DNA from 4 places in the Massilia sp. DJPM01 genome. Region 2 is predicted to be linked to each of the others. Evidence: riboswitches for the same ligand, from Rfam matches in the RefSeq annotation. Region 2 holds a riboswitch; each other region holds the start of a gene.
The links. Region 2 has a riboswitch for cobalamin ahead of PO883_RS30290 (TonB-dependent siderophore receptor). Riboswitches for the same ligand answer to the same signal wherever they lie in the genome.
Positions count from the first base shown of each region.

Region 1: it holds a riboswitch for cobalamin, as region 2 does, so the genes downstream of both, PO883_RS06780 (TonB-dependent receptor) here and PO883_RS30290 (TonB-dependent siderophore receptor) in region 2, are expected to answer to the same signal.
Region 3: it holds a riboswitch for cobalamin, as region 2 does, so the genes downstream of both, PO883_RS16425 (TonB-dependent receptor) here and PO883_RS30290 (TonB-dependent siderophore receptor) in region 2, are expected to answer to the same signal.
Region 4: it holds a riboswitch for cobalamin, as region 2 does, so the genes downstream of both, PO883_RS23790 (CbtB domain-containing protein) here and PO883_RS30290 (TonB-dependent siderophore receptor) in region 2, are expected to answer to the same signal.

Region 1 is NZ_JAQOZV010000007.1:11,246-18,728, reverse strand. Features, by position in the region: gene PO883_RS06800 (histidine phosphatase family protein) at 1-244, opposite strand, end outside; gene PO883_RS06795 (diacylglycerol kinase family protein) at 415-1,377, shown strand; gene PO883_RS06790 (ion channel) at 1,496-2,173, shown strand; gene PO883_RS06785 (PLP-dependent aminotransferase family protein) at 2,170-3,591, opposite strand; cobalamin riboswitch at 3,692-3,905, shown strand; gene PO883_RS06780 (TonB-dependent receptor) at 4,265-6,364, shown strand; gene PO883_RS06775 (cation:proton antiporter) at 6,375-7,483, opposite strand, start outside.
Region 2 is NZ_JAQOZV010000073.1:9,094-16,576, forward strand. Features, by position in the region: gene PO883_RS30280 (adenosylcobinamide-GDP ribazoletransferase) at 1-381, shown strand, start outside; gene PO883_RS30285 (histidine phosphatase family protein) at 384-929, shown strand; cobalamin riboswitch at 924-1,146, shown strand; gene PO883_RS30290 (TonB-dependent siderophore receptor) at 1,231-3,096, shown strand; gene PO883_RS30295 (iron ABC transporter permease) at 3,104-4,129, shown strand; gene PO883_RS30300 (ABC transporter ATP-binding protein) at 4,129-4,902, shown strand; gene cobO (cob(I)yrinic acid a,c-diamide adenosyltransferase) at 4,899-5,519, shown strand; gene PO883_RS30310 (cobyrinate a,c-diamide synthase) at 5,519-6,823, shown strand; gene cobU (bifunctional adenosylcobinamide kinase/adenosylcobinamide-phosphate guanylyltransferase) at 6,820-7,377, shown strand; gene cbiB (adenosylcobinamide-phosphate synthase CbiB) at 7,371-7,483, shown strand, end outside.
Region 3 is NZ_JAQOZV010000023.1:57,237-64,719, reverse strand. Features, by position in the region: gene PO883_RS16440 (class III extradiol ring-cleavage dioxygenase) at 1-196, opposite strand, end outside; gene PO883_RS16435 (hypothetical protein) at 253-1,131, opposite strand; gene PO883_RS16430 (M1 family metallopeptidase) at 1,131-3,215, opposite strand; cobalamin riboswitch at 3,336-3,485, shown strand; gene PO883_RS16425 (TonB-dependent receptor) at 3,563-5,554, shown strand; gene PO883_RS16420 (cobalamin-binding protein) at 5,554-6,432, shown strand; gene PO883_RS16415 (thiol:disulfide interchange protein DsbA/DsbL) at 6,572-7,300, shown strand; gene PO883_RS16410 (hypothetical protein) at 7,297-7,483, shown strand, end outside.
Region 4 is NZ_JAQOZV010000043.1:25,011-32,493, reverse strand. Features, by position in the region: gene PO883_RS23815 (alpha-2-macroglobulin) at 1-487, shown strand, start outside; gene PO883_RS23810 (DUF2300 domain-containing protein) at 487-2,175, shown strand; gene PO883_RS23805 (YfaP family protein) at 2,193-2,945, shown strand; gene PO883_RS23800 (hypothetical protein) at 3,084-3,449, shown strand; gene PO883_RS23795 (hypothetical protein) at 3,517-3,882, shown strand; cobalamin riboswitch at 3,937-4,164, shown strand; gene PO883_RS23790 (CbtB domain-containing protein) at 4,315-4,512, shown strand; gene PO883_RS23785 (CbtA family protein) at 4,503-5,255, shown strand; gene PO883_RS23780 (ferredoxin) at 5,259-5,597, shown strand; gene PO883_RS23775 (cobaltochelatase subunit CobN) at 5,584-7,483, shown strand, end outside.

The DNA.
Region 1 (7,483 bases), on a different contig from region 2:
GCGGCATCGACAGCGTGGGCAGCGCCGCTTCGCGAAACAAGGCGTCGGCCAGGGCGGGTGTATGGCCGAGCGCCCTGACCGAGGCCAGCGCCCGCGGCAGTGTGCTGGACACGATCGTTGCGGCCGCGCCGGCGGAGGCGATGCTCGCTTGTGGAATGGTTTGGTCGACGACCCCGGCCGCGTCGTAAGCGGCGATCCAGGCGGGCATGCCGGCCAGGGCCACCCATCCGCGATCGGTCAGCAATGGTTTTCCATGCCGCATGAGTGTGATGGTCGGGTTCCCCGGGGATGGCGCGCTGTTGTCAGATGCTAAGATGGGTTCGCCTCGTGCCGCACGGGTGCTGTCGTATTGAAAACGCAATTTCTACGCTGGTGATAAAGTGTCGCATTATTTAACACCACGTCAGCCTCGCCATGCCCGGACCGCTTTTCATCATTCTCAACGCCGGCTCCGGCCATGCGGAAACCGAACTCCAGCGTACAACCATCGAAGACTTGCTCAGTGCCGCCGGGCGCCCGTTCGAGCTCGCCGTGGTCGACCAGGCTGGCGAGCTCGGCGGCATTGCGCGGCGCATGGCTGGACAAGCGCGCGCCAGCGATGGCGTGCTGGTTGCCGCCGGCGGCGACGGCACCATCAACACGGTGGCGCGCGCGGCGGTGGAGAGCGGATGCCAGTTCGGCGTGCTGCCGCAGGGCACCTTCAACTATTTCGGCCGCACCCACCAGATACCGGAAGACCTGGCCGGGGCCGTGCAAGCGCTCTTGCAGGCGCGCGTGGAGCCGGTGCAGGTGGGACTGGTCAACGAGCGCGTGTTCCTGGTCAACGCCAGCATCGGCCTGTACCCCAGGCTGCTCGAAGAGCGCGAGATCGACAAGAAACAGTACGGACGCAGTCGGCTGGTGGCGCTGCTGTCGGCGCTCAAGACGGTGCTCGGTGCCTACCGGCATTTGCACATCACCGTCGAGCTCAACGGCAAGACGCGCACCCTGCGCACCTCCACCCTGTTCGTCGGAAACAACCGTTTGCAGATGGAGCAGGTCGGCATCGGGCCGCTGGCCGAGCGCATCGAGGATGGCAAGCTGGCGGCGCTGGCGCCCCAGCCGGTCGGCAAGCTGGGCATGCTGACCCTGCTGCTGCGTGGTGCGCTCGGGCGCCTGGGCGACGCGCCCAATCTGCACGCCTTCGGCCTGACCAGCATGACGGTCAGGCAGCGCGGGCTGGCCGGACGGCGCCGGATCAAGGTCGCCATCGATGGCGAGGTGACGCATCTGCAGGCGCCGCTGGTGTTTCGCGTACTGGAAGGACAGCTGTTGCTGCTCAAACCCGTGCCGGCGGCCGCGGCGGCGAACCAGGAGCCGCTGGCGCTGGCTTCCTGAGCGTCGTAAGCCGGCGTCGCCGCGCGCCTGTTGCTTTGCAGTGATAGCGTGCACGTGGTGGACAGCGCGCGGATTGACTGGTCTACAATGCCGTCTTTCCGTACGACTTTTTTCGACCATGAACGCTTTCAGCCTGATGCGCAGCACCCACCGCCACCCGTCCGCCATCCTGTTGATGGTGCAGCTGCTCGGCATGCTGCTGTATCCCTTCATCGAATCGACGCCGAGCGGGCTGGTGGTGTTCAACGCCTTCGGCATCGTGGTGCTCGGCTTCACCACGCGCATGGTACGGCGCACGCCCGGCCACGCCTGGATCAGCGCCGGCATCGCCTTGCCGGTCATCGTGCTGCTGGTGCTGCAGATGGCATTCGGGCGCGACGGCCTGCTGCCATGGTCGTCCGCGCTCGAAGCGCTGTTCTACTTCTACGCCGCGGCCAGCCTGATCGCCTACATGATGGAAGACCGTCTCGCCACCACCGACGAACTGTTCGCCGCCGGTGCCACCTTCACCCTGATCGCGTGGGGCTTCACGCACCTGTTCGTGCTGGTGCAAGCCATGCATCCCGGGACTTACGCCGCCGCCGTCAACGCGGCCGACGCGCGCACCTGGACCGAACTCAATTACCTCAGCTTCGCGCTGCTATCGAGCACCGGCATCGGCGACGTGATTCCGCTCACGGCGCATGCGCGCGCGCTGGCCAGCGTCGAGATGTTCGTCGGCCTGATTTACCTGGCGGCGGTGGTGTCGCGCCTGATCGGCTTCACCCTGCAGCAGAGCAAGGATGGACGCGGCTAGCGCGCCATCTGTGCCTGCACGATGCGCCCGATGGTGGCCAGTGCCGCCTCGGCGCGCGCGTCCCAGGCATGGCCGTAATTGAGGCGCAGGCAGTTTTCAAACCCCGGCTGCGGCGAAAAGATCGGTCCTGGGGCGACGCTGATGCCCTCGGCCAGCGCGGCCGCGTGCAGCGCCAGCGCATCGACCCCGCCCGGCAGTTCCAGCCATAGCAGATAGCCGCCCTTGGGGCGCGTCACGCGCGTGCCGTGCGGGAAGTGGCGCCGCACGGCGTCCATGAATACCGCCTGCTGCGACGCGAGCGTGTGGCGCAGCAGGCGCAGATGGCGGTCGTAGCCGCCTTTTTCCAGGTACAGCGCGAGCGCGCCCTGGGCCGGCGCGCAGGTGGTCAGGGTGCTGGCCAGCTTCTGGCGCGCCAGCTGGCGCGTGTAGCGTCCGGCCGCCACCCAGCCGACCCGGTAGCCGGGCGCCAGGCATTTCGAGAATGACGAACAGTGCATCACCAGGCCCTCGGTATCGAACGCCTTGGCTGGCAGCGGGCGCTTGTCGCCGAAATACAGCTCGCCGAAGACATCATCCTCGATCAGCGGCACCTGGTAGCGCGCCAGCAGGCGCACCAGGTCGCGCTTGTTCTCGTCGGGCATCAGGCTGCCGAGGGGATTCTGGAAGTTCGTCATCAGCCAGCACGCCTTGGGGCGGTGCCGTTCGAGCGCGCGTTCGGCCGCGCCCAGGTCCATGCCGTCGCGCGGGTGGGTCGGCACCGCGATTGCCTCCAGGCCCTGGCGCTCGATCGCCTGCAGCGCGCCGTAAAAGGCGGGTGACTCGATCAGCACCGCGTCGCCGGGGCGCGCCACCGCCATCAGGCACAGGCTCAATGCTTCCAGCGCGCCGTTGGTGACGATGATCTCGTCGGCCGGCACGGACATCCCGTCGATCAGGTAGCGCAGCGAAATCTGGCGCCGCAGGCGCGCGTTGCCCGGGGTGAGATCGTCGACGCTGGCCCACGGGTCGAGCTGCTGCACGCTGGTGCTCATCATGCGCGCCAGGCGCGCCAGCGGGAACAGCAGCGGGCTGGGAAAGGCTGAACCGAATGGCACCACATCGCGCCGCATGGTCGTTTCCAGCAGGTCGAACACGCGTTCGCTCATGGCGATCGGCAGCGCATCTTCGGCCGGACGCGACGCCGTATCCGGTTCTGGCGGCAGGCGCGCGGCGCCGACGCTGACGAAATAGCCGGAGCGCTCGCGCGAGCGCACCAGGCCCTGGGCTTCGAGCGTGTAATAGGCCTCGAACACGGTGGCCGGGCTCACCCCGCGGCTGGCGCTGGTCTTGCGCACGGACGGCAGGCGGTCGCCCGGCTGCAGCACGCCGTTGAGGATCGATTCGGAGATATCGCGCGCGAGCGCTTCATAAAGTTTCATGGTGCGGCCAGGGCCAGGCGGGGGCGAGGTGGGAGAAGTGCTGCATCTTAAATCATATTTCCGCGCCTGGCATTCCCAGCGGCACGCCGGTCGAGGTAAAATGGACAACATACGCCAAGGTGCGCTCCGCTTTTCTGCCGGAGTGTGAAACGGGAAGCCGGTGACAAGAGAAGCCCTCTCTGACAATCCGGCGCAGCCCCCGCTGCTGTAGGCCTGACGACGCTGTTCAAACGCCACTGTGCACCGCATGGGAAGGCAAGGACAGCCGAGGATGACGGCGAGCCAGAAGACCGGCCATGGCGTTAAGTACTGGTGCAAAACCCGGGGAGTGGTTTTGTCCATTTGCAGTCGACATCGAAGCATTGCCTTGTGACGGCCGGCCGCCTTGCGCCCCGGCCATGCGCTCCTGCGCGCCCACAAGCCAACGCCCAACCGGGGTCTGACCTCTGATTAGAAATTAGTTGCTTGACTGGGGCAGTCCCCAATTAAGCACGTTCGTGATGGCATTTTATTCAACAAAATTTGGGAAAGTCCCAGATTTTGCGTTGTCGCGCGCAAAATGTTTCGAGTCAGAGGTCAGACCCCGGTGGGGAGATTTTTGTCGAAGTGCAAGTTGGCGTGATTTTTCCTCGCGATGTGCCTTGATCTTCTATGGATTCAAGAAAGTAATCGCATGCGTAAATTAAAGTTTCAAACATGTCTGCTGGCGACGTCGGTCGCGGCCGTCCGGCTGGCGTTCGCGGCCGAGGCACCGGCCATGCCGGATGCTCCGGTGATGCAGGAGGTGCTGGTGCCGGGCAACCGGGCGGCCCCGCCGGGCGTCGCCGATTCGGCCACCGAGGGCACGGTCAGCCTGCGCCAGCTGGCCGTGCGCCCCTTGCTGCGCACGGCGGAGCTGCTGGAAACCGTGCCCGGGGTGATCGTCACCCAGCATTCCGGCGACGGCAAGGCGAACCAGTATTTTTTGCGTGGCTATAACCTCGACCACGGCAGCGATTTCGCGACCAGTGTGCTGGGCATGCCGGTCAACGTGGCCAGCCACGCGCACGGCCAGGGCTATATGGACCTCAATTTCCTGATGCCGGAGCTGATCTCGCATATCCAGTACCGCAAAGGCGTTTACGCGGCCGACGATGGCGATTTTTCCAGCACTGGCTCGGCGCGCATCGAGTACCAGCGCACGCTCAAGGCGCCGCTGCTCGATGTCAGCCTGGGCGAGCACCGCTACCGGCGCGTGCTGGCCGCAGGTAGTGTGCAGCTGGGCGGAATGGATATGCTGGGCGCGTTCGAGTTTGCCGGCAATGACGGGCCGTGGGACCAACCGGCCAATCTGCGCAAGCGCAATGCGGTGCTGCGCGCGTCGAACGGCAGCATCGACAACGGCGTGGCGGTCACGCTCATGGCTTACCAGTCTGACTGGCGCGCCACCGAGCATGTGCCGGAACGCGCCATTTTAAACGGCGAGATCGGCCGCTTCGGCGCGCTCTCGCCCAGCGATGGCGGCGTGACCCACCGTTACAGCCTGTCCGGCGAGTGGGCCGCCAGCGGCACGGCCGGCGCCAGCAAGGTGCGCGCGTACGTGGTCGACTATGGCCTGAACTACTTTGCCACGCCGTCCGGTTTTATCAGCGGCGCCAGCGCCGACCAGCACGAGCAGGCCGACAGCCGCGTGACCTGGGGCCTCGATGCGCGCCACAACTGGCAGCTGCGCGACGTTGAATTGAGCGCCGGCGTCCAGCTGCGCCAGGACCGCGTCGACAACGTCGGCCTGTACGAAACCATCGACCGGGTGCGTACCAACACGGTGCGCCAAGACTGCCTGCGCGAGACGGCGGCGGGCCTGTTCGTCGAGGCGCGCCGCCAGTGGACGCCCTGGCTGCGCAGTACGATCGGCCTGCGGCGCGACCAGATTTCGGCCGACACCAGCGCCACCGGCGGGCGCTTTAACCTTGGCAACGGCGGCACGGCCAGCGCGGGCCAGACCAGTCCCAAGGTGAGCGTGGTGTTTGGGCCGTTCGGCGAGCGAGCCAATACCGAGCTGTATGCCAACTGGGGTCACGGCTTTCACAGTAACGACGTGCGCGGCGCGACATCCAGCACCCATCCGTCCGACGGCAGCCCGGCCGACCGGCTGGCGCTGTTCGCCCGCTCCACCGGCGGCGAGCTGGGAGCGCGCACGCGGCCCCTGAAAGGCTGGACCAGCAGCGTGTCGCTGTGGCAGATCAGTTCCGCGTCGGAGCTGGTGTTCGTCGGCGACGCCGGGGTGACCGAAGCGCGCGGCGCATCCAAGCGCCATGGCCTGGAATGGTCCAATTCCTATACGCCGAATCACAGCCTGACCATCGATGGCGACGTGGCCTGGTCGCACGCGCGCTTCAAGGTGCCGGTGGGCGAGAGCGGCGGCGCGCATGTGCCGAATGCGATTCCGCTGACCGCTTCGCTGGCGGTCAATTACGCCCCGGGCGGGGCGTGGTTCGGTGGCCTGCGCCTGCGTTATCTGGGCGCCTATGCGCTGGAAGAGACGAACCGCGAGCGTTCGACGCCATTCTGGATCGCCAACCTGAAGCTCGGTTATCGGATCGGCGCGCACTGGCAGGCCAGCGTGGACGTGCTCAATCTGGCGGACCGCAAGGCCAACGACATCGAATACTGGGGCGGCGCCTGCACGCGCGCCGAACAGCGCGATGGCAGTTGCGGCGGCGGCATCGATGGACGCCTGGTGCATCCGATCGAGCCGCGCAGCGTGCGCGTGAGCCTGCGCACGACCTTCTGACGACGCGTGCTCAGGTGGTGCGGAAGATGATTTCCTTCATCCGCTGAAGGCGCGGGTAGACCACCGGCACCGTCAGCATGGTGCTGGCGATGGCCATCAGGAGCAGGGCGGTGAAGGTTTCGCTGGTGATGATCTGTTTGTCGAGCAGGATGTTGACGAAGATGATCATGATCAGCGCCTTGGTCTGCAGCAGCCAGCCAATGATGCCCGCTTCGCCCTTTTTCCAGTTGAGGATGCGCCCCGCGATGTGGGCGCCAATCAGCTTGCCGCCGACCGAGGCGACCAGCAGCACGCCGGCCGCGATGAACACGGCGGCGCCGCCCATTTCCCAGTTGGTGCGTAGCCCGGTGCTGAGGAAGAACACGGGCATGATCGCCAGCAGGACGTGGTGGCGCATCAGGTCCATCTTCTCCTGGTCGAACCAGTGCGCGTCCATCACCGCGCCGGCCAGGAAGGCGCCGACCATGAAGTGCAGGCCGGCCCAGTCGGCACCGAAGCCGCACAGGGCGAGCCAGATCAGGCCGACGTACCAGCGGTCGCGTTCCTGTAGCCAGACCATGAGGCGGCGATAGCCGACCGTGGCGATGCCGAAGGCGAGCAAGAAGCCGAGCTGGCGCCCGACCCGGTCCCAGTCGAGCATGATCAGGGCCAGCACCCCCCAGATGGCGATGTCGTCCAGGCTGGCGTAGCGCAAGATGCGCTGGCCGATCGGCTGGCGCAGGATGTCGAGCTTTTCCATCAGCAGGATCAGGATCGGCAGCGCCGTGACCGCGCACGCCATGCCGACCCCAACCACGAACTGCCAGGTCATCGCCTTGGGTCCGATCCAGCCGGCGTAGCCGAGCATGCCGGCCGCCACCACCGCGCCGAAGACCAGCGGCACGCCCAGCGCCAGGCCCGAGATGATGGTGGTTTCGCGGCGGTGCGCCCAGGCTTGCTTGAGGTCGAGCTCGATGCCGGCGATCATCACGAAGATCATCACCGCCCACCAGGCAATGCCGTTCATGGCCATGATGACGGACGGGTTGAAGATGAATTTGTAGTAATCCGGATAAATTGCCCCCATCACGCCCGGTCCGAGCAGCACGCCGGTGATGATTTGCACCACCACCAGCGGGG
Region 2 (7,483 bases):
TCCGCCGTCATCGTGGCGCTGTTCATCGCCCATCCCCTGTCGCGCCTTGCGGCGGTCAGCCTGATCTGGGAAATGGAGTATGCGCGCGCCGAGGGCAAGGCCAAGCCGATGGCCCAGCATATGAGCAACCGCGAATTCGGCATCGCCTGCGCCTGCGCCGGCGTGCCCGCGCTGGCGCTGGCCACGGCCGGCATGCTGCCCTGGCTTGCGCTGCTCACCAGCGTGACCGGCGCCGCGCTGGTGGCGTGGTGGCTGGGCGCCAAATGCCTGCGCCGCATCGGCGGATACACTGGCGACTGCCTGGGCGCCGTGCAGCAAGTGGCCGAAGTGCTCATCTATCTGGCACTGCTGGCGTTTTTCCATCACGGTCTCTGGGGCTAAGAATGCGCCTGTACCTGGTACGCCACCTGGCGCCGCAGGTCGCGCCCGGCGTGTGCTACGGGCGCACCGACCTCGCTGTCGATCCGGACATGCAGGCGCTGGCCCTGCCCGCCCTGCGCGCCACCCTGCCCGCTGGCATGCCGCTGTTTTCCAGCCCCCTGCGGCGCTGCGCCGGCCTGGCGGCCGCCTTGGGCGGCGCAGCGGTGCGCTATGACACGCGCCTGGCCGAACTCGATTTCGGCGACTGGGAAATGCGGCGCTGGGACGACATCGAGCGCGCCGGCGTCGATGCCTGGGCCGCCGACATGGCCGGCTACCGCCCCGGCGGCGGCGAAAGCGTGGTCGACATGGCGCGCCGCGTGTCGGCGTTTTATGCCGACCGCATGCGCGTGCCAGCACCCGGCGCCATCGTCATCTGCCACGCCGGCACCATCCGCCTGCTGTCGGCGCGCGCGCGCGGCCTGGGTCCCGAAGCCATGGCGCTGGAAGCGGCGCAGCATCCCCACGCCATCGCCTACGGCGGGACGGTTATCATCGACTGTGTATAATTATCGGGTTTTGGTGCCCGCGCCCATGTCCATGAGCGCAGTTAAACTGGGAAACACGAAGCCTGCAACAGGCCAACGTGTGCTGCCCCCGCAACGGTAAGCAAATGTCGCTGACATGGCGACGAGCCGCCTCGATTGACCACTGTGCATTTGGCATGGGAAGGTGAGACGGCCGCATTTGCCAGCCCGGATACCGGCCATAACAGGTGGAAGCGTGCGGCCATGTCCGCGCGCTTCTTTTCAATCTGGCCAACGGGGACGTCGGCCGGTTGCTCGCAATCGCATTCACTGAAGACTTGTCATGACCTTTCCTGTTGTACGCCACGCGGCCCTGACGTCGCTCGCGCTAGCTTTTACCTCCCCTTGTGCCCTGGCCGACAGCGCCGCCGATACGGCCGTTGCCGCCGTCGTCATCACCGCCACGCGCGCGCCGCAGCCGTCCAGCGAGGTGCTGAGCGACCATGTGCTGATCAGCGCCACAGACATCGCGCGCTCGGGCGCGGGCAGCGTCGTCGAGCTGCTGCAAAAGCAGCGCGGCATCGAGATCACCCGTAACGGCGGGCCGGGGGCCGCATCGCAGGTATTCATTCGCGGCGGCGACGCCAAACAGACCGTGGTGCTGGTCGACGGCGTGCGCATTGGCTCGTCCACGATCGGCATCGCCAACTGGGCCACCCTGCCGCTGGCGAACATCGAGCGCATCGAAATCGTCTACGGCCCGCTGGCCACCATGTACGGCGCCGACGCCATCGGCGGCGTGGTGCAGATTTTCACCCGGCGCGGCGCCGGTGCGCCAACCGTCACGGCCGCCGTGGAAGCGGGCAGTGACAAGGCCCGTTCGATGGCATTCGGCGTGGCCGGCGCCAGCGAAGGCGAAAACAGCATCAGCTACGCTTTTGGCCTGTCGAAGGACAAGGATGAAGGCTTCTCGACGACAAAACCGGGCAACTTCTCGTACAACCAGGACAACGACGGCTATGCGCGCGACAGCGCCACCGGCCAGCTGGGCATCGTGCTGGCCAAGGGCCACGAAGCGGGACTGCTGTACCTGCACAGCCACCTTAAGTCGCAGTACGATGCGGGCGCGGGTCCCTTCGACGTGCGCAGCGTGCAAAACATGGACAACATCGCCGTGTATTCGAAACACGAGATCACGCCCAACTGGAAAGTGAGCCTGCAAGCCTCCGAAGCGGACGACAAATCGGTCAACTTCTCCAGTGCGACGAGCAGCAACCGCATCGATACCCGCCTGCACGCCTACAGCATGCAAAACGATATCGCCCTGGGCAGCGACCTGCTGCAACTGGTGCTGGAGCGCCGCGTGGAAGACGTGTACGCCGACACCACGCGCGCCTTGAACACCAGCCGCGCGACCAATTCGGTGGCCGCCGCCTACTCGCTCAAGCGCGGAAACCATCTGGCCAGCGCCAGCGCGCGCCGCGACGACAGCACCCAGTACGGCGCCAAGGTCACCGGCGGCATCGGCTACGGCTACAAGCTCACGCGCGCGCTGCGCCTGAACGCCAGCGCCGGCACCAGCTTTCGCGCACCGACCTTCAATGAACTGTACTACCCGGGCTACGGGGTCGATACCAACAAGCCCGAACAGGGCAAGAACGTCGAAGGCGGCGTGTATTACAACGATGGTACGCTTGAGGCCAGCGCGGTCTGGTACCGCAACCGCCTGACCGACCTCTTGGTCAACACCAGCATCTGCCCGGTCCAGCAGGATACGCATCCCTATGGCTGCGCGTACAACGTCAACCGCGCCACCCTGGAGGGCATCAGCCTTGGCGCACGCACCCGCATGGGCGCCTTCGACATGAGCGGCTCGCTCGACCTGCAAGACCCGCGCGACGACACCACCGGCAAAAGCCTGCAGCGGCGCGCCAAACGCCACGCCAAGTTCGCCATCGAATACAGTGCGGGCGCGCTGACCGCCGGCGCTGGCGTTCAGTTATCCGGCAAGCGCTTCGATGACCTGGCCAACCGCAACACGCTGCCTGGCTACGGGCTGGTGAACCTGTTTGGCGAATATCGCTTTGCACCTGACTGGTCAGCCGTGCTACGGTTGAACAACGCCGCCGGCAAACAGTATGAAACGGCGCGCAATTACGCCACCGCCGGCCGACAGGTGTTTGCCGGCATCCGCTACGGCAGCAAATAGGAATCGCATGCATCCGTTCTTTCGCACTATGCGCCACCGGGCCAGCGTCGTCATCACGGCGCTCTCCTTGCTGGCATTGGCAAGCCTGGTCATCGCCGGGATGGTCGGCTCGGTGCCGGTCCCCCTGGCGGAGATGCCGGGCGCGCTGATGGCGCTTGCGAAAGGCGATACTTCGACCCTGGCCGCCACCCTGCTCGACCTGCGCCTGTCGCGCGCACTGGTGGCATTTGTCACCGGCGGCGCGCTCGCGCTGGCCGGGGTGATGATGCAAGCCTTGCTGCGCAATCCCCTGGCCGAGCCATATGTACTCGGCATCTCGGCCGGCGCCTCGGTCGGCGCGCTGGCCGCGCTGCTGTTCATGTGGGCCATGTGGATGGTCGATCTGGCCGCCTTCGTGGGCGCGGTGGCGGTGTCGATGCTGCTGTACCTGCTGGCGCGGCGCGATTTGCGCGGCAATGCGGCGGCCGAAGGGGGATCGTCCCTGCTGCTACTCACCGGCGCCATCCTGTCCACCTCCTGCATCGCGCTGGTGACCCTGATGCTGTCGATCGCGCCCGAAAGCCGTTTGCGCAGCATGATTTTCTGGATGATCGGCGACATCGCCGGTGCTCCCTTGCGTCCGCTGCCGTGGATCGTGCTGGCCGCCGGCCTGGCCTTCGCGCTGCGCAGCGCCCGCTCGCTGAACGTGCTGGCGCTGCACGCGGAAGCTGCCGCCACCCTGGGCATCCGCGTCAGCGCGCTGCGCAAGGGCTTGTTTTTCTGCTCCGGCATGCTGACCGCCAGCGCCGTGACCAGCGCAGGCAGCATCGGCTTCGTCGGCCTGATCGTGCCGCATGCCTGCCGTTTCGCCTGCGGCCCCGATCATCGCCTGCTGATTCCCGCAGCCACGCTGGCCGGCGGCGCCTTTTTGGTGCTGGCCGATACGCTGGCGCGCACCGTGCTCGCGCCGCAGCAGTTGCCGGTAGGCGTAATCACCGCGCTGATCGGCGCACCCGTCTTTTTGTATCAACTCCACCGGCTGAACCGCTCATGATGATCGAAGCGCGCCAACTATTACTTACCGCCGGCAGCCGCACGCTGGTGGAAAACCTCGACTGGCAAGTGCGCAGCGGCGAATCGTGGTGCATCATCGGCCGCAATGGCGCCGGCAAAAGTACCCTGATGCGCACCCTGGCCGGCCTGCGCGATCCGGACGGCGGCAGCATTGCCATCGGCGGACGCGCGCTCAAGGACTGGCCGCTCGAAGATTTGGCACGCCAGCGCGCCTTTTTGCCGCAATCGCGCAGCGACGCCTTTGCCTACCGCGCCATCGAAACCGTGCTGGCGGCGCGTCATCCCTACCACGCCAACCGTTACTGGGAAGGCAGCGACGACTATGCGATCGCGCACGCGGCCCTGGCATCGATGGAAGTGGCCGACCTGGCCGAACGCGACGTGCGCACCCTGTCCGGCGGCGAGCGCCAGCGCGTGGCGATTGCCGCCATGCTGGCGCAGGACACGCCCCTGCTGCTGCTGGACGAACCGGCCAATGCACTCGACCTGGCGCACCAGCACAGCGTGATGCGCCTGTTGGCAAAGCTGTGCCGCGAGCAGGGCAAGACGGCCGTGATGATCGGCCACGACCTGAACCTGGCGCACCAGGCGTCCAGCCACGCGCTGTTGATGATGGGCGACGGCGAATGGCTGGCCGGCCCGGTCGACGACGTGATGCAAGCGCCGGTCCTGAGCCGCTACCTGGGCCACCCGATTGAAGTCCTTCCCCACGGCGAGCGCCGTATTTTTATCCCAACCGAGGAATCCGCATGAGTGACGACACCGCAACGAGCGAACTCAATGAACGCCACCGCGTCCGCATGGAGCGCAAGAAGGCCATCATCGACCAGAAGATCGCCGAGGCGCAGAAGGAAATCGGCATCATCATCGTCAACACCGGCAATGGCAAGGGCAAGAGTTCGAGCGGCTTCGGCATGGTGGTGCGCGCCATGGGACACGGCATGAAGGTGGCGGTGGTCCAGTTCATCAAGGGGGCGATGTCGACCGGCGAAGAAAAATTCCTGCGCCGCTTCCCCGACGAAGTGAGCTTCCACGCCATGGGTGAAGGCTACACCTGGGACACCCAGAACCGCGAGCGCGACATCGAAAAGGCCGAGCAAGCCTGGGCGCTGGCCAAGGGCTTCCTGTCCGACCCGGCCATCGGCCTGGTGCTGTTCGACGAACTCAATATCGCGCTCAAGTACAAATACCTGGATGTCCACGCCGTCATCGCCGACCTGCTCGACCGGCCGGACATGCAGCACGTGGTCATCACCGGGCGCGGCGCGCCGGACGAACTGATCGCGATTGCCGACACGGTGACAGAAATGGCGGTGGTCAAGCATGCCTTCAAGGCCGGCATTGCGGCGCAGGCCGGGACGGAGTTCTGATGGCCGACCACGCAGACATACGCGTGCTGCTGGTGGCCGCCGTGTCGTCCGGCCAGGGCAAGACAACCGTGACGGCCGCCCTGGCGCGCGCGCTGGTGCGGCGCGGCCAGCGCGTGCGCGTCTTCAAGTGCGGCCCCGATTTCATCGACCCCATGCTGCTGGAACGCGCCAGCGGCGCGCAAGTCGGCTCGCTCGACCTGTGGATGGTCGGACGCGAACAATGCCGCAGCCAGCTTGCCGCAGCCGCCCTGGAAGCCGATGTAATCCTGATCGAAGGCGTCATGGGCCTGTACGACGGCACGCCCTCGTCGGCCGACCTGGCGCGCGAATTCGGCCTGCCGGTGATGGCGGTGATCGACGCCTCGGCCATGGCGCAAACGGCCGGCGCGCTGGTCCACGGCTTGCGCGATTACGGCCCGGTGGAAATGGCGGGCGTGATCGCCAACCGCGTCGCCAGCAAGGGCCATGGCGCGATGGTCGCGGCTTCGATGCGCGACATTCCGCTGATCGCCATCCTGCCGCGCCAGACCAAGACCCTGCCCGAACGCCATCTGGGCCTGGTGCTGCCGTCCGAAGTGCAGGATGTGGACGGCCTGCTCGACCTGCTGGCCGACCAGCTGGAGTTCGACGACGCGGCGTGGGCGCAGCTGCGCAGCACCCGCATCGACCTGACCGCGCGCGTGGAAGCGCCGGCTGCGCTGCTGGCCGGGCGCACCATCGCCATTGCACGCGACGCCGCCTTTGCCTTCCTGTACCCGGCCAACCTGGATACCCTGCGCGCGCTGGGTGCCACCCTCGCCTTCTTTTCGCCGCTGGCCGACGATGCGGTGCCGGCGCAGGCCGACGCCGTGTATCTGCCCGGCGGCTATCCAGAGCTGCATGGCGAGACGCTGGCCGGTGCCGCGCGCTGGCGCGCATCGATCCGCGCCGCGCATGCGGCAGGCATGCCGATTGTCGCGGAATGCGGCGGCATGATGGCGCTGGCCGATTCGCTGGCCGACCAGGCGGGCGCGGTGTGGCCGATGGCCGGCCTGCTCGAAGGCAGCGTGACGATGCAGGCGCGCATCGCCGGCCTCGGCTCGCAAGGGCTGGAGACGCCGCAGGGCCTGCTGCGCGGACATACATTTCACTACTCGCGCCTGGAAACCGGTATCGCACCAAAGGCGCACACGGTCAAGCATCCGAGCGGCGCCAGCGGCGAGGCGGTGTACCGCGCCGGCTCCTTGACGGCATCCTACTTCCACGCCTATTTCCCATCCTGTCCGGATGCGGTGGCGGCCCTGTTTTCGAGGAGCGCGGCATGACGACCACGCTCATTCTTGGGGGCGCGCGTTCCGGCAAAAGTTCGTACGCCGAAAAGCTGGCGCTCGAATCGGGCAAGGAAGTGGTGTACATCGCCACCGCGCGATCCGGCGACGGCGAAATGGCGCAGCGCATCGCAACCCATCGTTCGAGCCGGCCGGGAAGCTGGACCACCATCGAAGAACCGCTGCAGCTCGGCGACGCAATCCTGCGCTGCAGCGAACCGGACACCCTGGTGCTGGTCGACTGCCTGACCCTGTGGCTGACCAATCTGATTTTCTCGGTCGACCAGGACTTCCCGGAAGTGGGCGTGATCGACCTGCCAGACATTTTTTACGAACAGTGCGATGCGCTGCTGGCCGCCCTGCCCGACGCCCCCGGCGACGTGATCCTGGTATCGAACGAAGTGGGCCTGGGGATCGTGCCTTACGGCGCCGTGTCGCGCTGCTTTACCGACGAGGCTGGCCGGCTGAACCAGGCCGTGGCCAAGGTATGCGACCGCGCCCTGTTCATCGTGGCCGGCATGCCGCTCACGCTGAAAGGCCAGGCATGCTGAGTGGGCTGACGCTGGCGCAGGTGGCGCTGCTGCTGGCGGGCGGCGTGCTGCTGGACCTGCTGCTGGGCGAAGCGCGCCGCTTCCATCCGCTGGTCGGTTTCGGCAA
Region 3 (7,483 bases), on a different contig from region 2:
ACGAGAGCATCAGCTCCTTTTCTTCCCAGTGACCGGAAATGACCAGCACTGCGGCCGGCTTGACGTCGCCGATCTGGCGCCGGATATCGACCAGCGACGCTTCCAGCACGTCGTAGGTTTCACCGTACTGCTCTTTCATGAATGGCCACGGACCGCCGCCGTGGGAGACGAAATAGGTCGGCAGGCGGTGGCTCATGGCAGTGCTCCAGACGGTGGTTTATCTATCCAATATAGGGACGTGTGCGCTCTTTATCAAGTCATGCGCGTGCGCGCCAGGTCGATCAGCGCGAACAGGCGCGCGCTGCGCATCCAGCCGATGGCGATGACCGCCGCTTGCGTCAGCAGCAGGGCGCCGGTAAAACCCAGCGCATCGATCCCCGCCATGTTCGCGCGCGCCAGCGACAGCAGGCCGGCCAGGGCAAGGCCGGCGATGCTGATGCCGGCGTAGCTGCCCAGCGCCGCCAGCGGATGGCGCACCAGCAGCATGCAGCCCGACAGCCAGGCCGCCAGCGCGGAGCGTTTGCGCGGGTCGTAGGCCAAAAAAGCGCGGCCGGCGTCGAGCGAGACAGTCACCAGCCCGATGAGCAGCACCATCAGCGCCTGCGCCAGCATCAGCGCCAGCGCCGCGTCGTCCGCCGAGATGACCTTGGCGGCGTAGGCTGTCGCGGCGTCGATGGCGCCCATGCCGGCCACGAAGGCCAGGCCGAGCGGCAGCGCGCCCCAGGCCAGCAGGCGCAGCATGGGTGCGTAATAGTCGGCGCCGCCGCGCGTGAGCGCCGCAAAGCCGGGCACCTGCTGCGCGCGCGCCGCCGTCGCCACCATCCCCGACAGCATCGGTGAAATCAGCAGGGTGGCCAGCAGCGCCATGCTGCCGGCCTGGGTAAACACCACCTGGTGACGCGCGTGCACGGCCATCAGGTCGCTCAATGCCGTCATGTCGAGCGCGCGCGCCAGCGCCGCCGCGTGCACCGAGTAATCGAGGCTGGCCGACAACAGGTGCCAGGCTGGCAGCGCCATGACCAGGGTCGGCACCAGCATCCACAACACCCACAGCAGCAGCAGGCGCCATTGCAGCGCCGCGCGTGCCGCCCGTGGAACGGAGGCGATCGAAAAGGCAGGAGATGGATGCATTACACGGTCGCAATCAGGGAAAACAGGATATTGAAAAACGCGGCCACATCGCCGGCCCAGCGGCGCGCGGCGCGCCCGCTTGGCTCCAGGGTGCGGCTGTCATCGAGCTTGCTGGTGTCGAGGTAGTGCAGGCGCTGCGGATCGAGTTCGGCCGACACCGCCCTGGCCGGCTTGACCCAGCTGAAGGTGCGCCAGCGCTGCTGGTCGTCCCACACCGCCGTTTCGCTGCTGCCGTCGGCGAATTTGACCAGCACGGTTTGCGCGACCGGGGCGCCGCGCCGCTGCACCGTGACGCTGGTGCGCCAGGAGCGCGCGGCGCCGGGCTTGGCCGCCGCCTCTTCCTCGCTCGAAAAGCGCGAGACGCGGTCGTCGATGGACGCCGTGGCGTACACCTGTTGCGCGAACACGGCGTTGACAGCGGCGCGCTGGCCGCTCACCTCGGCCAGCGTCTCGCGCAAATCGGCGGTGCTCGGATGGCGGAATTTCCAGCGCCGGTAGTATTCCTTGAAGGCGCGTTCGGTCGCCTCCTGGCCGATGCGCGCCTCCAGGTCGCGCAGCATGGTGGAGCTGCGCACGTACACCGGGCCGATGCCCTGCAGGCGCATGTGGGCGTTCTGTCCGATCGCGTCGGCCGGTTCCAGGCGCGGCGCCTCGTGGCGCTCGACGTCGAAGCCCTTGAAACCCGGCGCGAAGCCGAGCGCCTTGAGCAGCGGCGAACCGAGATACGACTGCTGGCCGGTATCGCGCAGCATGCGGTAGTTCCAGAATTCGTTCAAGCCTTCGTCGAGCAGCGGTTCTTCGAATTCGTTGGAGGCCAGGATGCCGTAGAAGTAACCGTGGCCGACTTCGTGGATGGTGACGAAATCGAGGTCGAAGGCGGCGGCCGTCTGCGGCACCACCTTGTCGTGGCCGGCGGTGGTGATGAAGGTCGGGTACTCCATGGCGCCGGCTTCGTCGGCATTGAACGGCGGGATCACGATGGTCAGCGTCTTGTACGGATACGGCCCCAGCGTTTTTGAAAAATAGGTCAGCGCATCGGTGGCTGCCTTGAGCGCCGGTGCGGCGCTGGCCGCGCGGTCGGGCGGGAACAGCACCGACAGCTGTACAAGCGGGCTGCCCGGCGCGCTCCAGGTGGCGCGCAGGGGCTGGGCGGTGCGCTTGTCGGCGGTCCAGGCGAAATCGTGGACGTCGCCCTGCACGTAGTGGTGGGTCAGCATGCCGCCGCGCTCCACCGGCGCGCCCTGCAGCTCGCCGGTCGCGCCCACGGTGTAGCCCTTGGGCGCGGTCAGCTTGACGTCGAAGCGGCCGAAGTCGGCGTAGAACTCGGTCTCATGGTGATATTCGTGGGCGTTCCAGCGGGTCCGGGTGGCGCCGCGTTCGCCCGGCAGTTCCAGCACGGCGATCTTGGGGAACCACTGGCCCACCAGGTGAAAGCTGCCGAAGTAGCCGGTGCTGCTCACCACCCGCGGCAGCTGGGTCAGGAAGGACATGTCGAAACTGGTCGACGCCCCCGGCGCCACCGGCGCCGGCAGGTCGAAGCGCACCACCGTCTGGTCGGAGGCCGGGCCGTTGTCGGGATGGACGAACGACCAGTCGACCTTGGCCCCGCCCTGGGTCACGCTGCGCAGGTCGATCTGGCCCCATTCGCCGGGGGCGGTGGTGACGCTGCCGCCGGCCTCGCGCTGTTCGGTGAAGTAGGTGCTGCCGGCATTTTTGAAGGCGTTCATGTACAGGTGCAGGTAGACGCTGCGCACGGTCTCCTTGCTGCGGTTACGCCAGGTGAGCTTCTGCTTGCCGTCGACCGTGTGGGCGACCGGGTCGAGCGTGGCTTCGATGCGGTAGTCGACCACGCGCTCCGACAGGGTCGCTTCGCTGCCGCTGCGCGGCCCGCCCCACGCATCCGGGGCGCTCGGCACGCTCACCGCGCTGGCCGACGGCAGGGCCAGGCCGATGCCGACGTCGGTCACCGGTTGCGGGATCGGGGTGATGGTGATGTCGCCCTGGGCCAGCAGCTCGGCGCCGGCGATGGCGGCTGCCGCCAGCAGGAGCGCCTTGAGGGCCATGGTTCGGGTACGCGCTTGCATGCATTCTCCTGCGCCGCTGGGCGCTTGCGATGGGGTAGAGGGGGCCGGCAGCCAGGCGGCCAGCCGGCCGCACAGCATGCCACAACGCCCGCCGGGCCGCAGTCCCGCTGGCGTATCCGATTATAATGGCGCAGTTTTGGTGCCCGCCCGCGTCCTCACGCCGGCAGTTAAACGGGAAACACCCAGTGTGCTGCCCCCGCAACGGTACTGCCAGCCATCGATCACGATGGCTGGCGAGCCCGGATACCGGCCAAAACAGGTGGACCCGATGCCGCAACGCGCGTCGGTTCCGTGCAATCCGGCTTGCGGGGACGCAGGCCAGGACTCTTTTTTCTGAAGACGACATCATGATTTCTGCAGTATCGCCGCGCCGCGCGCTCTCCGCCAGGCCGCTCGCGCTGGTTTTCGCCCTGTCCCTGTGTTTCCTGTCCAGCGCCGCGCTGTCCGCTGAAACCCAAACCCTGCCCGCCGTGACCGTGACCGGCGCCCGCTTCGCCAGCGACCCGGCGCTGGCCCCGATCGGCGCGACCGTCATCAGCGCCGACGAGATCCGCCGCGCCGGTGCGGCCGACGTCAACCAGGCCATCCGCCAGATCGGCGGCGTGTACGGCCGCCAGAGCCTGGACGGCTCGCCCGATTTCAGTCTCGACCTGCGCGGCTTCGGCACCAACAGCAGCCAGAACATGGTGGTCACGCTCGACGGCGTGCGCATGTCCGAGAGTGAATTGAGCAATGCGACGCTGTCGTCGATCCCGATCGAGACCGTCGAACGCATCGAAATCATTCGCGGCGGCGCCAGCGTGCTGTATGGCGAAGGCGCCACCGGCGGCGTGATCCACATCGTCACGCGCCGCCCCGAGGCCAATGGCCGGCGCGGCATGCTGCGCGCCGAAGCCGGCCAGTTCGGCCTGCGCGACCTGCGCGCCGCCATGGCCCAGTCGTGGAACGGCTTCGCGCTCGACGCGTCGGTCGGCAGCCAGCGCACCGACAATTACCGTGACCATAACGAGTTCGCGCTCGATACCTTCAGCGGCGGCGCCCAGTGGGCTTACCAGGGCGGCCGCGCCGGGGTGCGCTACGACCGCGCGCGCCAGGAGTCGGACTTGCCGGGCGCCCTGAGCGCACGCCAGTTCGGCGAGAACCCGCGCCAGGCCAATACGCCTGACGATATCGGCGCGCTCGATTCGGACCGCCTGACCGCGTTCGTGGAGCAGCGCGTCGGCAGCGTCGACCTGGCTGCCGAACTGTCGCGCCGCGAGCGCACCGCCGGTTCGACCTATTTCTACACCATCGAGGGCAAGCGCATGGCCTCGAAGGCGACCTATGACAGCGCCCAGACCCAGTTTTCGCCGCGCCTGCGCCATCTGGCGCAAATGGGCGGCGTGCTCAATGAGCTGGTGGCCGGCGTGGACCTGGTCAAGTGGTCGCGCGTGACCGATTCGGAGTATTCGGATGCCGACGCCACGCAAAAATCGAGGGCGCTGTATGTGCGCGACGAGCTCAAGTTCGGCGGCGCGCACAAGGCCCGCGTGGCCGTGGGCGCGCGCCGCGAACGCTTCGAGAAGGATGCCACCGACGCGCGCGCCTTCGCCGCGCCGTACGCCAGCAAGACCACCCTCAACGCCTGGGAAGTGCAGGGCAGCGTTGATGTCATGCCGCTGGTGAACCTGTACGCCAAGGCAGGGCGCAGCTACCGCGTAGCCAATGTCGACGAGAACGGCTACCGCGCCGCGCCCGGCGTGCTGGCGCCGCAAACCTCGCGTGACCTGGAACTGGGCTTAGCTTACGGCGACGCGGCCCTGGGCGCGAATACGCGCGTATTCCGCCATCAGCTGCATAACGAGATTTTCTACGACCCGACCGTGAACGGCGGCTACGGCGCCAACACCAACCTCGATCCGACCGAGCGCAAAGGCGTGGAGTTCGATGTCCACGCCAGCATCGCGCGCGACTGGCGCGTGAGCGGCAACTGGCAGCACGTGCTGGCGCGCTTCACCGGCGGCCCGAACGCCGGGCGCGAGATGGTGCTGGTACCGAAGAACGTGGTCTCGGCGCGCCTGGCCTGGGTTCCGGGCAATGGCCACAGTGCCGATATCGGCTTTCAATGGGCCGGCAGCCAGCGTTTCGGCGCCGACTTCGCCAACAACTGCGGTGCGCTCATGGCATCGAGCACCACCTTCGAGGCCCGTTACGCGCGCCAGGTCGGCGCCTGGGAATTCGCGGTGGCGGGCCTGAACCTGGCCGACAAGCATTACACCAGCAATGCCTACGGCTGCAACAGCGGCATCTACCCGAGCGACGGGCGCCAGCTCAAGGTGTCGGCGCGCTACGACTTCTGATGCGCCAGCGCTTCCTGTTCGCCGCGCTGGCCCTGTGGGCTGGCCTTGCCGGCGCCGCGATCACGGTGGTCGACGACGCCGGCCGGCGCGTGCTGCTGGCCGCGCCGGCCCGGCGCATCGTGTCGATGGCGCCGCACGTCACCGAGCTGCTGTTCGCGGCCGGCGGCGGCGCGCGCATCGTCGGGGCGATGAGCTACAGCGACTATCCGCCGGCCGCCCGCGGCATCCCGCTGGTCGGCGACAACAGCCAGATCGACATCGAACGCGTGCTGGCGCTCAAACCCGACCTGCTGGTGGTCTGGCAGAGCGGGAACACGGCGCGCCAGCTGGAGCAACTGCGCCAGCTCGGCATTCCAATGTTTTACAGCGAGCCGGCGCGGATGGACCAGGTGGCCGGCAGCATGCTGCGCTTCGGCCAGCTGCTCGGCACTGAAACAGTGGCGCAGGCGGCGGCAGCGTCGTTCCGCGCCCGCATCGCGGCGCTGGAGGCGCGCTACAGCAAGCGAGCGCCGGTCAAGGTGTTTTACCAGGTGTGGGAAAAGCCGCTGTACACCCTCAATGGCCAGCAGATCGCCAGCGACGCCATCCGCCTGTGCGGCGGCGAGAATATCTTCGCCGCGCTGGCGCTCAAGGCGCCCTCGGTTGGCATCGAGGCGGTGTTGCAGGCCAATCCGGAAGCGATCGTCGGCAGCGAACCGCACGACGCCTCGGAACAGGGCCTGGCGATCTGGGCGCCTTACAAAACCCTGTTGGCGGTGCGCCAGGGCAATCTGTTCACCCTGGACGGGGAATTGCTGACCCGCGCCGGGCCGCGCCTGCCCGACGGCGCCGCCATCCTGTGCGAAAAACTCGACCTGGCGCGTCAACGCCGCAAGTAGGCCTGCGTTTACTGCATGACCGGGCGATCACTGGGCCGGCATGTGCAACGCAATGTAAAATGCGGGTCCCTGGCCTCTGACCTGCCGCAAAAAGTGGTAATCTCGCGATCGTCGTCTCAACTTAACATGAAGGATATTTATGCGTTTCCTGCGTATTGCTCTGGCCGTGGCCAGTCTGGCCGTCAGTACGGCGTTCGCTTCGCCCACCGATCCGAAAGAGGGCGTCGAGTTTGTGACGCTGGCCGCGCCGCAGCCGACCAAGGCGACCGGCAAAAAAGTCGAAGTCATCGAATTTTTCATGTACCACTGCCCGCATTGCTATACGCTTGAACCGCATCTGGCCGAATGGGTCAAAAAGCAGGGCGACAACGTCCTGTTGCGGCGCGTGCACTTCGCCTCCAGCGGTACCGATCCGGAGGCGCATCTGCACCTGACGCTCGAAGCGATGGGCAAGGCCGAAGAAATGCATCCGAAAGTGCTGCATGCCTTTCATGTCGAGCGCCTTCGCCTGAACAAGGAGGAGGCCATTCTTGAGTGGATTCCCAAGCAGGGCATCGACAAGGCCAAGTTCCTGGAATACTGGAATTCGTTCGGCGTGCTGACCAAGCTGAAAAGCGCATCGCAGCTGACCCAGAACTACAAGGTCGACAGTGCGCCGACGGTGGTGGTCGATGGCCGTTTCGTGACCTCGCCATCGGTCGTTGCCGAAGCCAATCCGGGCGTGACCAAGGCCACCGAGTACCTGGTGTTCAAGCAGGCGCTCGACGCGCTGGTGAGCAAGGTCCAGAAAGAGAAGGGCGCTGCCGCGGCACCGGCCAAGGCGCCTGCCAAAGCGAGTGCCACACCTGCCAAATCCGTCGGAAAATGAGCGATTCTGAAGAGAAAATCATCAAAATCTACGACGCCTCGCGCCCCGTAGAGGAAGATTTGTTCGAGCGCAACTGGATTAACCAGCTGGCATGGAGCCTGGTGGTGGTGCTGTGCAGCGTCGTGGTGTGGTTTTCGATAGCGATCGTCAATGCCGAGAACCAGCGCCATGCGCTGATCACCA
Region 4 (7,483 bases), on a different contig from region 2:
CCAGTACGAAAGCCGCGCCGCCGAAGCGCATACGCTGCCGGTGAAGATCGAACGGCGTCTGATGCGCATGGAGCAGAAAGACAAGGACTTCACGCCGGTGCCGGTCAAGAACGGCGAAGCCCTGCGCACCGACGCGCTGTACATGGATGAAATCACGCTCACCCCCGCCGCCGGCGCCAAATACCGTTACGGTTTGCTGGAAGTGGCGCTGCCGCCCGGGGCCTCGGTCGAAGCGACCACCTGGGGCATGACGCTCGCCGGCGAAAAGAAGACAGCGCTGGAAGCTGCGCGCCACGAGTCGCGGCGCGAAGGCTATGTGGTGCCGGTCGAACCGCTGGCCGAACCGCTCAAGGTGCGCCACCTGCTGCGCTTCGCGCAAAAAGGCAGTTACGTGCTGCCGCCGGCGCGCTACTACCGCATGTACCAGCCCGAGAACAAGGCGCTGGAAGGCGAGGGCAAGACCATGCGCACGCTGCAGGTCGAGTAATGCTGTCACGCGGCCTGGCTCTGGTGCTCGCGATGTCGGTGCCGCTGGTGCAGGCGGCCACGCTCGACGTGGCGTGGTGGCGCGACGGCCAGCTCACCGCGCTTCAGCTGGACGAGCATGGCGCGAGCCGCCGTGCCGCCTTCGACGGCGCGCGCCAGGTTCCGCTGGGCAGCCTGTGGAAGCTGTTTGTGTATGTGTACGCGATCGACAAAAAGGTAGCGACGCCCGACTACACCTGCGGCGGTCAAAAGAACGAGGAAGTGTATTGCTGCGCCGCCGGCAAAAGCATCGGGCGCGACCTGGCGCTGGCGCAGTCGTGCGGCCTGTTCTTTTCGCCGGCGCGGCTGATGCTCACGCGCCGCCCGTGGCAGCAATACTGGAGCGAGGTGCTGGGACGCGCCCCTGCCGGAGAATACGCCTGGCTCGCCGATCCCGCGCAACTGGCACCGGAACGCCTGGTCAGCCTGCGCAGCCTGATGGTGGCGCTGGCAGCCATTCCGGCCGCCAGCCGGGCCGAGGCCGAGTCGGCGCTGCTGCACGTGGTGCTGGGTGCGCGCGGCGTCAACACGGCCAGCTGGTTCGGCAGCCGCCTGCGCGTGAAGACCTACTCGTGGCACCATCCGCAGCGCGCCAGCGAGCGGCTGGGCGGCGCGGGCGGCTGGCTGGCCGACGGCACGCCGCTCTGGTTCGGCGGCGCCGACACCAGTAGCCGCATCCTGGAAAAATGGGCGCCGCGCCTGGCCAATACCTTGCCGGCGGCGGCACCGCGCGCCGATGCGGGCTGCGTGGTAATCGACTATTTTGCGCGCTATCCGATCAAAAGCGTGGCGGCCGGGCGGACCGCCGCCGTGCCGGGACTGTTGAACGGACCTTACCAGGTGCGTTTCGAGAACGGCCGCAGCCTGGCGTTTTTCAGCCAGAACGACATGCTGCTGGCGCGCGACGCGCAGGGCCGCACGCGCCTGACGGGGCGCTTCGGCGTCAACGATTACGTGGCGCGCGTGATCGACCGCGAGGGCGGCACCGGCGCGCCGGAGGCGGCCAAGGCGCTGGCCGTGGCGGCGCGCACCTACCTGCAACAGAACGCGCAGTGGGCCGAGGGCTGCCAGCGCATTGCCGACAGTAGCGCGACGCAGCGCGTCAGTCCGCAGCCGGCCAGCGTGGAGGCGCGCGCCATCGCCAACTGGACCGACCAGCTGGTGCTGTCCGGGGTGAACGTGCGCTATCACGCCGATACGGCCTCGCAAGACACGATGGCGTGGAGCCAGGTCGTGGCGCAGGCGGGGCAGGGCCTGCGTTTCGACCAGATCCTGGCGTCGGCCTATCCGCGCGCCGACCTGACCACGCTCTCGGGCGGCGACTCGCAGCAGTGCGTGCGCCTGGCCGGTGCCGAAGCGTGGCTGGCGCGCGAACTACCGCAGTGGGAGCGCGTACTGCGCAAGGAAGCGGGCTACGAAAAGCCGTCTGCGCTGCCGGCGGTGTGCCAGCTGGCGCGCGGTACACCGTATTCGGAGCAGTCGCGCAACCGGATTTATGTGCGTGGCCTGGCCAGCCGCGAAGACCGCATCACCCTGGCGCACGAGTTCCTGCATCTGGGTCTGCGCAATCACCCGCGCGGGCAGGATGAAGCGCTGGTCGAACAGCTGGCGCGGCGCCTTGTCGATACTCGCCTCGAAATGAGTCAATGAATACTACGAAGCTGATCATGAAACTATTGCTGATACCCGCACTGCTGCTGTCCAGCGCCGCCCTGGCACAGGTAAACATCGACTCGCCCAACAGCGGCTGGCGTAATTCCAAGGGCGCCAAGGAAGCGTACACGCAGGACGTGAACTATCCGGCGGCGTCGGTCAGCGTGCAGGCGGGGCAAAGCCCGACGGCCGAAATCCGCGGCCGCATCGCCGGCAAGGCCAAGGACAAGCCGGCCACGCTGGTCGTCAACGGCGTGGCGATGCCGATGGCGGTCCAGGAAGACGGCAGCTTCGCGCGGCCGTATGCTTTCGGGCGCGGCTCGAACAGCGTAGAGGTGCGCTCGCCCGACGGCAAGGCGCGCAGCCGCAGCCAGTTCCTCGACTCGTACGCCGGCAAGACCCAGTCGCGCCTGCGTGTGGTGCTGTCGTGGGACAGTCCCGGCACCGACGTCGACCTGCACGTGGTCGCGCCGGACGGCGGACATTCCTGGTACGGCAACCGCGTGATGCCCAACGGCGGTGCGCTCGATGTCGACGTCACCACCGGCTACGGGCCGGAGATTTTTTCGAGCGCCGCGCCGCCGAAAGGGAACTACCACGTCTACGTGAACTACTACGGGGCCGGCCAGGACACCGGCATCCTGACGGTCGCGCAGGTGGCCATCATCACCAACGAAAATTCGCCGAACGAGCGCCAGGAAGTGGTCCGCGTGCCGTTGCGCGCGCCGGGGGAGCTGACATTGGTCAAGTCATTCGTGTTTCCGTGACCCGCCGCCAAGCTCTGAAAACAACGCCCCGCATCGACGCTTTGACAGTTTTTGAACGGCATGTAAAACTGTCGGCAGGAAATATGATCCTGGCTGCGCATGGACCGCGATGGCCATTCTGACGAAACGGGAGTGCAAGTGAGTACTGCAGCATGGATCTACGATGCCAGCATCGTTATCAGGAACGCCAGGCAGCCGGCGGCGTTCAACGCGATTCGCACATCGTTCGAAGGTTGCGACTCCTTTTTCGCCGAGCGCGCACGCGCCGAACGCGATTTCCCGGCATTCCTTGAATCGATCGGCTTCACCAGCCAGCGCCAGGAAGGCGCGCTGCTGATCGATGGCGGCGACATCGACATCATTACCAACTGGCTCATTCGCCTGTTCGACACGCTCGGGCCGTTCGTCGAAGCCGGCGGTGTGCTGGAAATCCGCGATGAAGAGGGCGAGCAGATGACATTTTGCTACGACGGCAAGCAGATGGACATCGAATTCAGCGAGTAAGGTGGCGCGGCGGCGCGCCGCTTCATGCTACATTGGCACTCCCAAAACCATGCAGGAGTGCCGCCCCATGCATCCCAATCCCAGCATCGCCTCGATCCGCGCCCGCCTGTTAGGCGAGATGGCTGCCTACATGCGGCGCTGCGCCGAAGACCCGGCTAGCGAAGCACCGTACACCCAGGCCGAGATCGACGAATGCGCCAGCATTCTCGACACCTACGCCGCCGCCGTGGAAAAGCTCCCCAAACCCGCCGCCCCGGCCGCGATCATGAAAGAAGTCGAACGCGTCGTCCTGGCCCTCAATGCGCTCGATGAACGCGCCAGCATGATCGAGACCGAAGAGCGCGAAAGCCTGTGCGACATCATCTTCCTGATCGCCAAGGACGCCGGCCTGGAAGCCGACGAGGACATCACCGAGCAATGGCGCGATTGGTAAGTCCCCGCCCGATACGCACAACCTTGCATTTTATATAGTCCAGACCTATACTTCGCCGGTAGTCAAGCTTCTGGTTCTGGCAAACGATCGTTTGCCGGATTAAATGGGAAGCCGGTGCGATCCTCCAAAGGAGGCAAAGCCGGCGCTGCCCCCGCAACGGTAAGCGAGTCAAGGATGTGCATGATGCCACTGTGCTTAGCATGGGAAGGCGCATATCCGGGAAGAGGGCGTTTGCCCCACCACTCGCCAGCCCGGAAACCAGCCGAAGCGGTAAGTCGTTTGTATCGCGGAGGGCGATCCAGGTGGATCGCTGCGTTCCGCATCCCATCTTATGTTCCTTCTCCCCGTACAAGCCCCCGGTTGCCGGCCATGGCAAGACGCGCGCGTCTGCATTGGCCAGGCTCTATGCGCAGTGCTTTAGGAAGGAATGCCATGTCGTCGATCCGCAGCGTCATCACCACCGCCGATGAACAAGTCCCGTTTGCCGCCATCAAGGAGCGCATCGTGCAAGCCATGTGCGCTGCCAGCCTTGGCGCCGTGCTGCTGTTCGGCGCCGGCTTCGCCTCGATGGAAGCGCTGCACAACGCCGCGCACGACAGCCGCCACTCGGCCGGCTTCCCATGCCACTGATTCGTACCGCGCCCGCAGCAGGCCTGGGAACCTTCAACCGCATTCTCGCCAGCGCAGCGGCGGCCGGCGTCCTGGCCGGCCTGCTGCTGACCGGCGTTCAGCAACTGCAAGTGGCGCCCATCATCCTGCAGGCGGAGGTGTTCGAGAGCGCCGCGCCGAAGCCATTGGAGGTGGCCGCACCGCACAGCCACGCCGACGCCACCCCGCACGAGCACGCGCAAGAGGGCGCCCATGAACATGGCGGCTGGCAGCCGGACGACGGCTTGGAGCGCACCTTCTACACGGCGGTAGCCAATATCAGCGCGGGCGTCGGCTTCGCGCTGCTGCTGGCGGCTGCCATCAGCCTGCATGGCGGCGCGAGCGGCTGGCGCGCGGGCCTGCTGTGGGGCGCGGCCGGCTACACGGCGTTCTTCGTGGCGCCTTCGGTCGGCTTGCCGCCCGAGCTGCCCGGCACCGTCGCGGCGCCCCTGCTGGCGCGCCAGATGTGGTGGACCGCTACCGTCATGGCCAGCGCCGGCGGGCTGGCGCTGCTGGTCTTCGCCAGGAACTGGCCGCTCAGGATCGCTGGCGCGCTGCTGCTGTTCGTGCCGCACCTGGTCGGATCGCCCCAGCCCGCAGTCCATTCGAGCAGTGCACCGCCCGACCTGGCGCGCAGCTTCCTGTACGCGACCTTGCTGGCCAACGCCGCCTTCTGGCTGGCCATGGGCGCGCTGGCTGGCTACTGCTACAAGAAATTCGGCTGACCGATGCGTACCCATGACCGGCACGTTTTCATGTGCGTGGGCCCGCGCTGCACCGAAAACGGCGTGCAGGCGCAGGCCGTTTTCGAGCACATGGGGCGCGAGATCGACGCGCATCCGGAGCTGTGCGTCAAGCGCACCCGCACGCATTGCATGGTCGCGTGCCGCAATGAAGGGCCGATCGTGGTGGTGTATCCGGAAGGTGTGTGGTACCGCCGCGTCGACGAAGCGGCGGCCGGGCGCATCGTGGCCGAGCACCTGATCGGCGGCGCCGAAGTGGCGGACCTGATTTTCCATCGCATCTGCGAAGGCGACACACTCGTGGCGGACAATGACATCATCTGATTTTCCTCAAGGCCCGGCGCACATCGCGCTGCTTACCCATGCATCGAACGACCTGGCTGTCCTGCACCACGCAACAGGCCAGCTGCCGCCGGAATTCGGCGCGGTGGCGGGCGTGAGCCTGCAGGGGCTCGATGCCGACGGCGGCGCCACGGCGCTGCTCGCGCGCGAGGTGCAGGGCGCGCGCATCATCATCCTGCGCGTGCTCGGGCGGCTTGGCAGCGTGCCCGGGTTTACCGACCTGGTCAGCCACGCGCGCCGCCACGGCCAGCACCTGATTGCAATCAGCGGCACCGGCGAGCCCGATCCCGAGCTGGCTGCGGTATCGACCGTCGCCCCCGACGTGCTGCAACAGACCCTGAATTACTTCCATTGCGGCGGCAGCGGCAACCTGGCGCAGTTGCTGCGCTACCTGTCCGACCATCTGCTGCTGACTGGCTTTGGCTTTGAAACCGCGCTGCCGCTGCCGGAACACGGCATCTATCACCCGGACCTGGCGCAAGGCGCCGGCATCGACGACTGGCTGGCGCTGCGCAAGTCCGGTGCGCCGAGTGCCGGCATCGTGTTCTACCGCGCGCACTGGATGAGCGGGAACACGCGCTTCATCGACGCGCTGCTGGACGCGCTGGAAAAGCGTGGCATGAACGTGCTGCCGGTGTTCACGTCCTCCTTGCGCAGCGGCGCCGGCGCTGGCGGGACACTGCCCGACGCGCTGCGCTACTTCAGCGACGCGCGCGGCGTGCATATCGATGTGCTGATCAACACCACCTCGTTTGCGATGGGCGAGATCACGCCCGGCGGCCCCACGCCTGCCGGATGGTCGGTCGGCGTGCTGGAAGCGCTGAACGTGCCGGTGCTGCAAGCCATCACCAGCGGCATGACCCTGCCGCAATGGGAGCAGTCCGCGCGCGGCCTCAATCCGCTCGATACTGCCATGAACGTGGTGCTGCCCGAATTCGACGGGCGCATCATCACCGCGCCAGTGTCGTTCAAGTCGCGCGCCGCCGGCTTGCAGGGCGACGCGGTCGAATACGAACCGGTGCCGGACCGGGTGGCGCGCGTGGCCGGCGTCGCCGCGCGCTTTGCACGCCTCAAGCAGGTACCGAACGCCGAGAAGCGCGTTGCCTTCATGTTCACCAATTCGAGCAGCAAGGCTTCGCAGATCGGCAATGCGGTCGGACTGGACGCGCCGGCCTCGCTGATGCGCATTCTCGACGCCATGCGCGCCGCCGGCTACGATGTCGGCCAGCCGCCTGCCGACGGCACCACCCTGATTCACGACCTGGTGGCACGCTGTTCGTACGACCAGATTTACGTGACGACGGAGCAGTTGCGCAACGCCGCCGGCCGCGTGCCCGCCGCGCAATACGCAACATGGTTCGCCGAACTGACGCCCGACATGCAGGAAAAAATGAGCACCCAGTGGGGCGCCGCGCCTGGCGAAGCGTATGTGTGCGACGGCCACCTGGCGCTGGCCGGCATCGAATTGGGCAATACCTTCGTCGCGCTGCAACCGCCGCGCGGCTACGGCATGGACCCGGATGCGATCTACCACCAGAGCGACCTGCCGCCGACCCACCATTACTATGCGTTGTACCGCTGGCTGCGCGATGTCTGGCGCGCCGACGCCATCGTCCACGTCGGCAAGCACGGCACCATGGAATGGCTGCCCGGTAAGGGCGTGGGCCTGTCGCAGAACTGCTTCCCGGACGCCTTGCTGGGCGACCTGCCGCTGTTCTACCCGTTCATCATCAACGATCCGGGCGAGGGTTCGCAGGCCAAGCGCCGCGCGCACGCCGTGGTGGTCGACCACCTGACGCCGCCGATGACCAGCGCCGATACCTACGGCGCGCTGGCGCAGCTGACGCAGCTGGTCGACGAGTATTATC